DNA from 3 places in the Yokenella regensburgei genome. Region 1 is predicted to be linked to each of the others. Evidence: predicted binding sites of a transcription regulator. Region 1 holds the regulator's gene; each other region holds the start of a gene.
What was found. The regulator PurR, encoded in region 1, represses purine synthesis genes. The targets are predictions, from matches to a motif close to CANGCAAACGTTTGCNTG.
Positions count from the first base shown of each region.

Region 2: the regulator PurR is predicted to act here: its motif matches at 1,677-1,694, upstream of purT (formate-dependent phosphoribosylglycinamide formyltransferase).
Region 3: the regulator PurR is predicted to act here: its motif matches at 2,825-2,842, upstream of pyrC (dihydroorotase).

Region 1 is NZ_RBIZ01000003.1:1,068,470-1,072,682, reverse strand. It holds gene C7387_RS05380 (MFS transporter) at 1-1,145, opposite strand, end outside; gene cydH (cytochrome bd-I oxidase subunit CydH) at 1,313-1,402, opposite strand; gene purR (HTH-type transcriptional repressor PurR) at 1,700-2,725, shown strand; gene punR (DNA-binding transcriptional activator PunR) at 2,726-3,655, opposite strand; gene punC (purine nucleoside transporter PunC) at 3,773-4,213, shown strand, end outside.
Region 2 is NZ_RBIZ01000003.1:807,668-811,880, reverse strand. It holds gene ptrB (oligopeptidase B) at 1-827, opposite strand, end outside; gene C7387_RS04070 (tellurite resistance TerB family protein) at 909-1,565, opposite strand; gene purT (formate-dependent phosphoribosylglycinamide formyltransferase) at 1,732-2,910, shown strand; gene C7387_RS04060 (bifunctional 4-hydroxy-2-oxoglutarate aldolase/2-dehydro-3-deoxy-phosphogluconate aldolase) at 2,957-3,595, opposite strand; gene edd (phosphogluconate dehydratase) at 3,635-4,213, opposite strand, start outside.
Region 3 is NZ_RBIZ01000003.1:1,784,181-1,788,393, reverse strand. It holds gene solA (N-methyl-L-tryptophan oxidase) at 1-761, opposite strand, end outside; gene bssS (biofilm formation regulator BssS) at 876-1,130, opposite strand; gene dinI (DNA damage-inducible protein I) at 1,400-1,645, opposite strand; gene pyrC (dihydroorotase) at 1,719-2,765, opposite strand; gene C7387_RS08795 (lipoprotein) at 2,896-3,456, opposite strand; gene mdtH (multidrug efflux MFS transporter MdtH) at 3,594-4,213, opposite strand, start outside.

The sequences.
Region 1 (4,213 bases):
TCAGGCTGAGAACGCCCACCGAACAGCACCACAACCAGCGCCAGCCCGGCAATAATCGCCCCCATCACCGGTACAAAACTGTAGCCGAGGCCACCGGAGATCACCGCGCCACCGGCGGCGGCACCCAGTGCGTTACCGAGATTGAACGCCCCAATATTCACTGAAGAAGAAAGCCCTGGAGCTTCGTGAGCCACACGCATCACACGCATCTGCAGCGGCGGTACGACGGCGAAGGTTGCGGCGCCCCACACCACCATGCTGATAGCGGCGCCAATTTCACTGCGCGCCAGCAGCGGAATTGCCAGCATAATGACCATCAGCAGCAGCAGGAATACCTTCAGCGTCCGGCTGACCGAACGGTCGGCAAACTTACCACCAAGGTAGTTACCGATAGAGAAGCCCACGCCGATCAGCACCAGCATCGCGGTGATAAACAGCGGAGAGGCGTCGGTGATGGTGTGCAGGACTGGTGAAATATACGTATAAAGCGTAAACATCGCCCCGGCACCCAGCACGGTGGTCAGCAGCGCTGACAATACCTGCGGACGCATCAGTACAGAAAGCTCGCGTTTAACGTCAGGGCGCTCACCGGCACTCCCTTTTGGCAGAGAGAACCACAGGCTCAGCATCGCCACAACGCCCAGGCCGGCGGTAGCAAGGAAAGACATACGCCAGCCGATGGTTTCACCAAGCCAGGTCGCCGCCGGCACACCGCCGATATTGGCGATAGTCAGGCCCATAAACATGGTCGCCACCGCGCTTGCCTGTTTATGCTTCGGTACGACGCTTGCGGCCACCACTGACCCCAGGCCGAAGAACGCGCCGTGGTTAAGGCTGGTGATGATGCGTGATAGCATCAACGTGGTGTAATCCGGCGCAATCGCCGACAGCACGTTGCCGAGGGTAAAAATAGCCATCAGGAACACCAGCGCGTTACGGCGCGCCCGGTGAGACAGCAGCAGCGTCATCAGTGGTGCACCCACCATCACGCCAACGGCGTAGGCGCTGATTAACATCCCGGCAACCGGAATAGAAACATCAACCCCTTTCGCAATGACGGGCAGCAGGCCCATGGGTGAAAACTCGGTCGTACCGATGCCAAACGCGCCTATCGCGAGGGCTACTAATGGAAAATTGATTTTCATCTAACAACTCCGGTCAGCCGCGGCGAAGGCGCGGTACCCTATTAAGAAGTTGAAAGTATGACAGCAATCACAAAAAACAGAAGTGAAGGAATTGGCAAAAGATTATTGCGCAATTGATAACAATGGCGGGGGAAGGGATTGAGGGAGATGGCTCTCCCTCATGAAAATCAGTGCAGAACGGCCGTCAGCCCGGCCGCAACGATCAGGGCCAGGGTAATGATCGTGGTAGTCAGAGAGAGCTTCAGTTCGGTACTCATCAATTTTTCTCCTTTTTATCCCCACATGAAAAGTGAGCTTGCTCATTTTTACATAGTTAAGCACAAAAATCTGCACGCTTTTCGTCGCGATGATCATTATTTCTCTTTCCCTTTGCGCCAGGATGAGCCAAAATCCCACGCTAAATTAAAAGCGTACCGGCCATTGACCCCCTCCTGTCGTCCTGTGTCGTTTTCCCGGCGTAATGCAATCTGAAATGATTGCGTCAGGGTGTGTAGAGGCAAACGTTTACGTAGCAAGTTATACAGGAGTTCAGGATATGGTCTGGAGTGAGAGCCATGGCAACGATTAAAGATGTAGCGAAGCGCGCAAACGTTTCCACTACAACCGTATCACACGTAATTAACAAAACCCGCTTTGTGGCGGAAGAGACGCGCAACGCGGTGTGGGCAGCGATCAAAGAGCTGCACTACTCCCCGAGCGCCGTCGCCCGTAGCCTGAAGGTTAATCACACGAAATCGATTGGCCTGCTGGCGACCAGCAGCGAAGCGGCCTACTTCGCTGAAATCATTGAAGCGGTTGAGAAAAATTGCTTCCAGAAAGGCTATACCCTGATTCTGGGTAACGCCTGGAACAACCTTGAAAAGCAGCGTGCTTATCTGTCGATGATGGCGCAAAAGCGCGTCGATGGCCTGCTGGTCATGTGTTCTGAGTACCCGGAATCGGTTATCTCAATGCTGGAAGAGTACCGTCATATCCCGATGGTGGTGATGGACTGGGGCGAAGCTCATGCCGACTTCACCGACTCCGTTATCGATAACGCCTTCGAAGGCGGTTATATGGCGGGCCGCTACCTGATTGAGCGTGGCCACCGTGAAATCGGCGTGATCCCGGGACCGCTTGAGCGCAACACCGGCGCGGGCCGTCTTGCCGGCTTTATGAAAGCCATGGAAGAAGCGCTGATTAAAGTGCCGGAGCACTGGATTGTACAGGGCGACTTTGAGCCAGAATCCGGCTATCGCGCCATGCAGCAGATCCTCGGCCAGCAGCACCGCCCCACCGCCGTATTCTGCGGTGGCGATATCATGGCGATGGGTGCCATTTGCGCCGCCGACGAGATGGGATTGCGCGTGCCGACGGATATTTCGGTGATCGGTTATGATAACGTGCGCAACGCCCGCTATTTCTCCCCGGCGCTGACCACCATTCACCAGCCGAAAGATTCTCTGGGTGAAACGGCGTTCAATATGCTGCTCGACCGTATCGTCAACAAACGCGAAACCTCGCAGTCCATCGAGGTGCATCCGCGTCTGGTGGAACGTCGCTCCGTTGCCGACGGCCCGTTCCGCGATTATCGTCGTTAATCACTTCTGCGGGTCCGGAGCCTCCGGTACCCGCAGCCACTCCCGGTTCAGCGTTTCACTATCCCCAAGATAATCCAGCAACCAGGCCAGCGCCGGAGACATATCCTGCTGCTGCCACGTCAGGCAACAGGCAGAATCCTGGTACGGGTTTTCGAGACACAGTTCCACCCACTCCCCGCTTTCGATCCACGGACGAGCAAAATGCTCTGGCACCATGCCAACACACAACCCCGCCGACAGACAGGTGGCCGACGATGTCCAGTCCGGCACCACGACGCGTTTCTGGTTATCCAGAAGCCAGGTGGTCCGCTTTGGCAGCGATCGCGAGGTATCTTCGGTGACCAACGAAGGCCAGTTGCGCAACGCCTCATCGCTGAGCACGCCTTCCATGCTCGCCAGCGGATGATGATGCGCAACCACGCACACCCAGTGCAGTGTGCCCATATCGCGAAACGCGTAGCGTCCCCCGACCGGGATCGCCTGCGTCGCGCCGATCGCCATCTCTACCCGACCATCAGCCAGTGCATCCCAGACGCCGTTGAACACTTCCTGGTAGACAATCAGCTCGACGTCCTGAAAATGGCGATAGAAATCAACGATCATCTGCCGGGTACGTTCCGGCCTGACGATATTATCGACGGCAATGGGCAACTGGCCGCGCCAGCCGTTGGCAATCTGCTGACACTGCTGGCGGGTGATCTGCATTTTTTTGATAACAGAACGCCCTTCTTTTAAAAACCAGACACCGGCAGGCGTCAGTTCAACATCGCGATGGCGCCGTTCAAAGAGCGGTACGGCGAGCCACTCCTCCAGCTGACGTACCGTATAACTGACCGCGGAGGGCACGCGATGCAGCTCCTGGGCCGCTGCGCTGAAGCTGCCATTACGGGCGACAGCATCGACCACTTCAAGAGAATATTCAGACCACATTTTCTGCCTACAAAAATTTTGAATTCACTAAACAAATATTAGCGTTTCACAAGCCGCTTTGCACTCCCTACACTCAGCGCCTGAGTCGTACACCTGCATCTATAAAGAGAAAGTGATATGCAACCTGGAAAATTATTTCTTGCCTGGCTGGCCGGTTTAAGCGTGCTCGGCTTCCTGGCGACGGACATGTACCTGCCCGCTTTTGCCGCTATTCAAAGCGATCTACAAATACCTGCCGCCAGCGTGAGCGCAAGCCTGAGCCTGTTCCTGGCCGGTTTCGCCGTCGCGCAACTGCTGTGGGGACCGCTGTCCGACCGCTATGGTCGCAAGTGGATCCTGCTCGCCGGTTTAACCATTTTTGCCCTTGGCTGCCTTGGCATGCTGTGGGTACGTGACGGCATGCTGCTGCTGGTCCTGCGCTTTGTGCAGGCCGTTGGCGTCTGCGCAGCAACGGTAACCTGGCAGGCGATGGTCACCGATTACTATCCGGCCCACCGCACCAACCGCATTTTTGCCACCATCATGCCGCTGGTTGCCCTCTCTCCGGCGCTGGCGCCG
Region 2 (4,213 bases), 260 kb from region 1:
TCGACGCTGTACTCGTGATCTTTGCGTCGTGGCAGGAACACCGTCGGTTCCGCATCCGGCAGCTCGGCATCCAGCAGCCGCACTTCGCTGGTGGTGGAGCTTGCCAGATAGATCAGCACAAAGTGGCGATCGGTGGTTTTGTGCACGCTGACGTAGAACATGTCATCCTGCTCTTCATACACCAGCGTGTCGGCTGACATCGGTGCACCGAGCGTATGCCGCCAGACCTGATACGGCAGCAGCGTAGTGGGATGTTTGCGCACGTAGTAGAGGGTCTGCGAATCATTACCCCAGACCAGCCCCGGCTCAACGTTGTCCAGCGTTTCCGGATACCAGTTACCGGTCCCGAGATGGCGCAACCGCACCCCGTACTGACGACGAGAGAGATAATCTTCTGCCAGCGCCATGACCTGGTTGTCCGGTGAAATAACCAGCCCGCCAAGGGTGTAGAACTCGCTGCCCGCCGCCCGCTGATTACCATCAACCAGGACATCCCACGCTTCCCACTCCGCCTTTTGTACGGACTGGCGCTGGTAAATCGCATACTCGCTGCCAGGCTGGTATTCATGGCGGTAACGGTAGCCGTTTTTCGTATAGGGCGCAGAGGTTTCCTGCGGCGGAATGCGGTCGATAATCTCCTTCAGCACCCGATCCTGCAGCGCCTGCTGGGAGGCCATCACCTTTTTGCCGTAGTCGTTTTCCTGCTTCAGATAATCGAGCACCTCCGGCTGCGAACGGGTGTCGTCGCGCAGCCAGAAGTAATTATCAACGCGTGTATCACCATGCAAGGTCATGGTGTGGGGGATTTTTTTTGCTTTCGGTAACATATCGCTGTGCTTTTACGTTTTACATTCCCTAAGGGTGGCAAAACTGACAGGCGATGCAAGCGAAACCTGAAGCAAAACGCACTAAAGTGCTTGTTTTTGCCGCTGTATATCCTGTTCTATCTCTTCGCGTACCGTACGGGGAATGTTTAATGCATCGCCCAGGGCATCAAGGTAGCTGCGCTCCATAAAGTGATCGATATCGATAGCCGCGCAGCTCAGGAAATAAAGCTCCAGCGCCTCTTCTTCGCTCTTAACGTCCTGTGCCAGACGTTTAGGATCCAGCGGTTGTGCCATGGCCTGCGCCACCAGCGCCTGCCCCTGCTGCTCTACACCAGCCTCCTGAAGCTGTTGCTCGATAGCTGCACGCTCTTTATCATCAATGTGACCATCACTTTTTGCGGCAAAGACCAGCGCCAGGATCAGACGCTCGGTGCGGGTGTCCAGCGATGTCACCGGTGGCGGTGCGGCCGCCGTTTCTGCCTGCTGCCCGTTCGGCATCTGGGTTTTGTACTTATTCCACAACACCGAGCCTGCAACCGCCCCACCGCCGACCAGCAGTGCACCGGTGCCATATTTCGCCAGAAGCTTACGCGAAGACTTGTTCGCCAGTAACAGACCGGCCAGCCCGCCGATAGCGCCCGGCACCAGTAGTTTATTCAGGCCATCGGTTTTACCACCGGTGACGCTCGCGGCTTTCTGCCCCAGCAGAGACTGCAGTTGATTGAGCCAGTTAGACATTTTCCCCTCCCGAATTGAGTTGACGCTCTCAGAGTAAGCCAGCACCTGTCAGGAAATGTCTGCGCCAGCTAAAGATGCGCAAATGCAGCGGCACACGACAGCGACGAGACAGACGCAAACGTTTTCGTTTATACTGCGCCGAAGATTTTTACGGAGGTTTGCGGTTATGACGTTATTAGGAACTGCGCTGCGCCCGGCGGCCACGCGCGTGATGTTGTTGGGTTCTGGCGAGCTGGGTAAAGAAGTCGCTATCGAGTGCCAACGCCTGGGTGTCGAGGTTATCGCGGTCGATCGCTACGCGGATGCACCCGCCATGCACGTTGCTCATCGCGCACACGTAATTAACATGCTCGACGGCCAGGCACTGAAGGCGCTGGTGGCACAGGAGAAGCCCGATTTTATCGTCCCGGAAATCGAAGCTATTGCCACCGATATGCTGGTTGCGCTTGAGAGTGAAGGCCAGAAGGTGGTGCCCTGCGCCCGGGCCGCACAGCTCACCATGAACCGCGAAGGGATCCGCCGACTGGCAGCAGAAACCCTCTCCCTGCCAACCTCACGCTACCAGTTTGCCGACAGCGAAGCCGCTTTCCGCGATGCCGTGAACGCGATTGGCCTGCCCTGCATCGTCAAGCCGGTGATGAGCTCATCCGGCAAGGGCCAGAGCTTTATCCGCACAGAGTCTCAGCTCGCCGATGCCTGGCAGTATGCCCAACAGGGTGGCCGCGCTGGCGCAGGACGCGTTATCGTGGAAGGCGTCGTCAAATTTGATTTCGAAATCACCCTGCTCACCGTCAGCGCCGTGGATGGCGTACATTTCTGCGCGCCGGTGGGGCATCGTCAGGAAGATGGCGATTACCGCGAATCCTGGCAGCCGCAGCAGATGAGCCCCCTGGCACTGGCACGCGCGCAGGAGATAGCCCGCGAAGTTGTTCTGGCGCTTGGCGGCTATGGCCTGTTTGGCGTAGAGCTTTTCGTCTGCGGTGATGAGGTCGTCTTCAGCGAAGTTTCTCCGCGCCCGCACGATACCGGGATGGTCACGCTGATCTCCCAGGATCTCTCCGAGTTCGCGCTGCACGTACGCGCTTTCCTCGGTTTGCCGGTAGGCGGCATTCGCCAGTACGGCCCCTCAGCCTCAGCGGTCATTCTGCCAGCCCTTAAAAGTGACAATGTCACATTCGGTAATATTGAAGCCGCATCCGGCGCTGGCGTGCAGTTGCGCTTGTTCGGTAAACCGGAGATCGACGGTTCTCGTCGTTTAGGCGTGACGCTGGCCGTTGCAGACTCTGTTGAAGAAGCGGTTGAGCGCGCGAAAGCAGCAGCAGCGGCGGTGGTCGTGAAGGGTTAATATTGATGGGATTGCCCGGTACGAGTACCGGGCAATAATGACACGCTTACTTCGCGCCTTCTACCGCTTCACGGGCAAGCTTAGTGATACGCTCGTAGTCGCCGCTCTCCAGAGCGTCGTTCGGCACCAGCCAGGAGCCACCGATGCACAGCACGCTGTTCAGCGCCAGATAGTCACGATAGTTAGCCGGAGAGATACCGCCGGTCGGGCAGAAACGGATATGGCCGAACGGGCCTGCAATCGCCTGCAGTGCTTTCACACCGCCGTTCGCTTCCGCTGGGAAGAATTTGAACTCTTTCAGACCGTAGTCCATACCCAGCATCAGTTCAGAAACCGTGCTGATACCCGGGATCAGTGGAATGGTCCCTTCTGTTGCCGCTTTCAGCAGCGGCTCGGTCAGCCCTGGGCTAATCGCAAACTGTGCGCCCGCTTCGGTGACGTCCTTCAGCTGCTGTACGTTAGTGACGGTACCCGCCCCGACGATCGCATCCGGCACTTCTTTGGCAATGGCACGAATGGCATCCATTGCACATTCGGTACGCAGGGTCACTTCGAGAACGCGAACGCCACCGGCGACCAGCGCTTTTGCCATCGGTACCGCGTGCTCCAGCTTCTTCACTACGATAACCGGGACCACTGGGCCAGTGGTCAGGATTGCTTCGGCAGTTGTTTTCCAGTTTTTCATCAGAGTTTTTCTCTCACCAGACAGTTAATTCGTGTCGTCTTAAAAAGTGATGCAGGTTGCACCCTGCTCAGCGCCGGACAGTTTTTCGCGCAGCGCACTAAACATTTCGCGGCCGGTACCGACGCGCGACGAGCTCAGGTCAGGAATATGCGGCTCGCGGGCAGCCAGTTCAGCTTCATCCACCAGCAGCGTCAGCTCACCGGTCTGGCCGTTAACGCGGATAATGTCCCCGTCACGGACTTTTGCCAGCAGGCCGCCATCGTAAGCCTCTGGCGTTACATGGATGGCTGACGGGACTTTACCCGACGCGCCGGAGAGTCGTCCATCGGTCACTAACGCAATTTTGAAACGGCGGTCCAATAATACACCTAATGGCGGCATAAGTTTATGTAATTCTGGCATGCCGTTGGCTTTTGGCCCCTGATGGCGCACCACCACCACGCAATCTTTATCGAGCAGACCGGCGTCAAACGCCGGTAACACGTCATGCTGACTCTCAAAAACAATCGCCGGGGCTTCGATAACCTGATTTTCCACCGGCACCGCGGAGGTCTTCATTACCGCACGTCCCAGGTTACCGCTCAGCACTTTGGTTCCACCGTGGCGGGAGAATGGCTT
Region 3 (4,213 bases), 720 kb from region 1:
TCTTCCGCCGGGAAGCCGTAGTACTGGTCGCCGTTCGGCAACTCGCCGGTAAAGGCCGGGAAGTTGTTTTTGCTACTGTAGCGGCCGTCGGCCTGGAACCAGGCAAAGACTTTGCGTACCGGCTGGATCGGCAGTTGTGGTAACAGTTTGGTCACCCAGGTTCCGGCGCAGATCAGCAGTTTTTTACCGCGGAAGCTGCCTTCGGTGGTTTCCACCAGCGCACCGTCGGCATCATGGTGAATGGCGGTGACCGGTGCGTTAAACTGCTGAGCGCAGCCGCTTTCATTGGCCAGACGGATCCATGTTTTGACCGCCAGTTCGCTTTTGAGCACCCCGGAAGCCGATTCAAAAAGCCCGATGTAATTATCCGGTATACGAATTTCTGGCCAGCGTGCCATCACCGCCTGAGCATCCAGGCGCTCCACCGCCAGACCAAACTGTTCGGCACTTTTAGCCACATTCGCCAGGAATCCGGAATCTGCAGGGCCGAGATTGACCACGCCGGTTCTGGCGAAGATCTCTTCACCGCTGAGCGTTGCCAGCTCATCCCACAGTGCCTGGGCGCGAAGTACCAATGGCACATACTTCTCACCTTCACCATAGGCATGACGAATCAGGCGAGTGTCGCCGTGGTGGCTACCCTGTTGGTGAGGGGGCAGATGCGCATCCAGCATCAGCACGTTCAGCCCGGCGCGGCGGGCATAATATCCAGCAGCGGCGCCGACGGAGCCACTTCCTACCACAATTAAATCGTATTGCATCGCTCTTTCCAGAATATTCTTTATAAGCAGGGTAATTAATAATCAGTTTCAATACAACATGGCAAATAATTAAGGCACCCGGAGGTGCCTTGTAAGCCTGTATTACGGTGGGTATTAATGTCTTTGATACTCATCAGGCTGATAGTCGCCAGCTTCTATTTTCGCAATCCCTGCTTCCAGTATCGAAATAAACTGACGTGCAACATCCGTGGTCAGCCACAGGGTCTGGCCGATTTCCGCTTCTTTACTGCTCGCGTGAGTGGGGTTTTGGTAGTGTAAGCGCAGCATCAGCGCATCGTAGCTATCAACGGTGCTGATGTCCCATCCTACAAGCGGATGGGTCTGGATGACTTCATTATTCTTTTCCATCATAACCCCTTATCTGCGTGTTAAAAGATAACGACTCTCGAGGTTCAATGCATGTTATGTCTGAAGCAAAATAAGTATATCAACAGATGGAAAAATACTCGAGAAATTAAATAATCTGCAACACAAATGTCTAATTTACCGCGTCGGTTGCGCAATAATTACCCAGTATATGCTTCTTGCGTTACGGGAAAGGGGAGAGCGAACTGTCGCAGGAATAAAAAAGCCGGGGCGACCCGGCAAGGCAACACAATGAGGGAAAAGGGTACTGCTTAATCGGTGACGAACCAGTCATCCGCGCTTTCCCACGTCTCTTGCAGGATTTCGCTGATCCGGTCTTTATCTTCTTTGATTCCGCCAATCACCGAGAGGTTATTGTTCGCGGCATAACGCACGCTGACTTTACCTTCGGCATCGGGATAGTGATGGCTGATACGGCGGGAAAGCTCGCCTGCCAGTGCGTCTATCGCGCCAGCAGGCAGGGAAGTGGTTTTGGCAATCGTGACTTCAATACGCATAGTAGCCCCCTGTTTGTTATACTGTATATTTATACAGTTAAGCGCAAGCGCTTGCAACAGGGAGCACGTTTTTTTATGCCTTTACGGTCCAGGCCACGGTTTCACCCGCGAGGAACGGGATCAGGGTATCGTCCGGCAGGGCGATACTTTCGCAAACCTGAGTTGTCTTGCGCTCAAGCTCAACAAACCCTTCGTTTACCGGCAGGCCGTAGAACTGCGGGCCGTTAAGCGAACAGAAGGCTTCGAAGTGCTCAAGCGCATTCATCTCTTCAAACACCTGAGCGTAGCTTGCCAGCGCCGTTGGCGCGTTGAAGCAGCCTGCACAGCCACAGCTTGCTTCTTTGCGATGGCGGGCATGTGGGGCGGAGTCGGTGCCGAGGAAAGCGCGGCTGAAACCGCTGGCGACGAGCTCACGCAGCGCCTGCTGATGAACGTTACGCTTGAGAATAGGCAGGCAGTACAAATGAGGACGAATGCCGCCAACCAGCATGTGATTACGGTTAAACATCAGATGCTGAGGGGTGATGGTGGCGGCCAGCAGCTCGTTACCGTCGCGGACGTATTCGGCGGCATCTTTGGTGGTGATGTGCTCGAATACCACTTTCAGTCCAGGAAGACGCTGGCGCAGGGGCTCCATCACGGTTTCAATAAAGCGGGCTTCACGGTCGAAAATATCAATCTCAGCGTGGGTCACTTCGCCATGCACCAGCAGCGGCATGCCCAGTTTCTCCATGCGCTCCAGTACCGGCATAATGGCATCGGTACTGGTGACACCGTGGCTTGAGTTGGTGGTCGCATTCGCCGGGTACAGTTTTGCGGCGGTAAATACGCCTTCATTAAACCCGCGCTCGAGTTCGTTCGGATCCAGCGTATCGGTCAGATAGCAGGTCATCAGCGGGGTGAAGTCATGCCCGGCAGGGACGGCATCAAGGATGCGCTGGCGATAAGCAATGGCGGCTTCTACCGTGGTGACAGGCGGAGCCAGATTCGGCATGACGATCGCACGGCCGTAGATTTCACTGGTATAAGGGACAACCGTTTGCAACATCTCACCGTCACGCAGGTGAATATGCCAGTCATCAGGGCGGCGAATTTTTAAAACCTGGGGTTGTACAGTCATGGAGGGCTCCGGCTCGTCGTTTCAGTCAATGGGCTGCTTTTTGCCGGGCACTAAGGATAAGCGGAAACGTTTTCCTTTGCACTCTTTATCTTACGGCGAAAAAAAAGGGCGCCTCAGCGCCCTGCAACGATTAATCAGTAAACGGGATAATAATTTCTCCCGGTTTGACCTCAATGCCTTTGGCATATTTCTTCGCCAGCGATTCGCCACGGCTGGCGTCTTCGCGCAGCACATAGGCAGGCTGCTCGTTAAAGTAGCTGCGTAGCGACTGGTTCAGATAAGGCATCAGGGTCTGCACCACCGATTGCATCTTCTCCGGCTCCACCTTCGCATCTACCACTTCCATCTCCTGCAGATAGATAGCGCCTTTCTCTTTATTGAATACCGGCAGCGCTTTCAGCTTCAGATCGATAGTGGCTTTCTGGCTACCAAACAGCGAGTTCATGTCGAGCGTCGCCACACCGCTGAGGGTGACTTTATTCGGCTCTTCGCGGCCAATGGCGCTCGCCAGGTTAGTGAGCTGAATATGGGCATCCGCCACGCCTGGCAGTCCGATGTCTTTGGAGAAATTATTGCGCTTTTGCAGCGCCTGGTTAATTTCCTGCTCGCTGACCGAATACTGGGTGAGCTGATTACATCCCACCAGCACACCGCTCACAATCAGGGCGGCAATGACAAAAATCTTCTTCATGGTGTTCCTCTACATGATGCCAGGCACTTATCCTGACACAAAGCAGCATGGGCTGTCAGTAAAACGATGACTAGCGGAAAATGCTGAAAACGAGGGGGAGGGACGGTGAACTCGAGGGATCCACCGCCCTGAGAGGCTTAAAGACGCGGCTCGAGCATCCGCGAGGACGCGCGCTTCTGGCTGAACTGCCACCACAACGCCACGAAGGTGATAAGCCCGACGATGGCGAGCATCAGCCACGGCAACTCCGGCTGGTTGAAGGCTTTGCCGGTATCAAACAACCAGCCGCCACCGGCGTAACCAAAGGCCCCACCGAAGGCCAGCCCCAGACGGCTGAAGCCCATATAGCTGCCGCGGGCGCGTGAATCGGCCAGTTGTGCACTCAGCGTTTCACGTGCAGGCTCGGCGATGATGGAGCCAATATAGAAGGTGCAGATAAGCGTAAACAGCTGCGACAGGTTGCTGGTGAGACCAATTGGCAGCATCGACAGCGACATCACCACCAGCCCGGCCATCAGACGCTGCTCCAGGCGAAAACGTTTCTCGCTCCAGCGGGCGATAGGGTACAGCAGCGTCAGGGAAATGGCGGCCTCAATGGCGTACATCCATTTCACCGCCGCCGGAGAGCCCGCAATATCGTTGACCATAATCGGCAGCATTAGCATTACCTGTACCGCCAGCATGTAATAGCCAGTGAGGGTCAACACGTAGGTGACGAAGCGCTTATCGCGCAGCACGCGGGCGAGACCTTCACGAA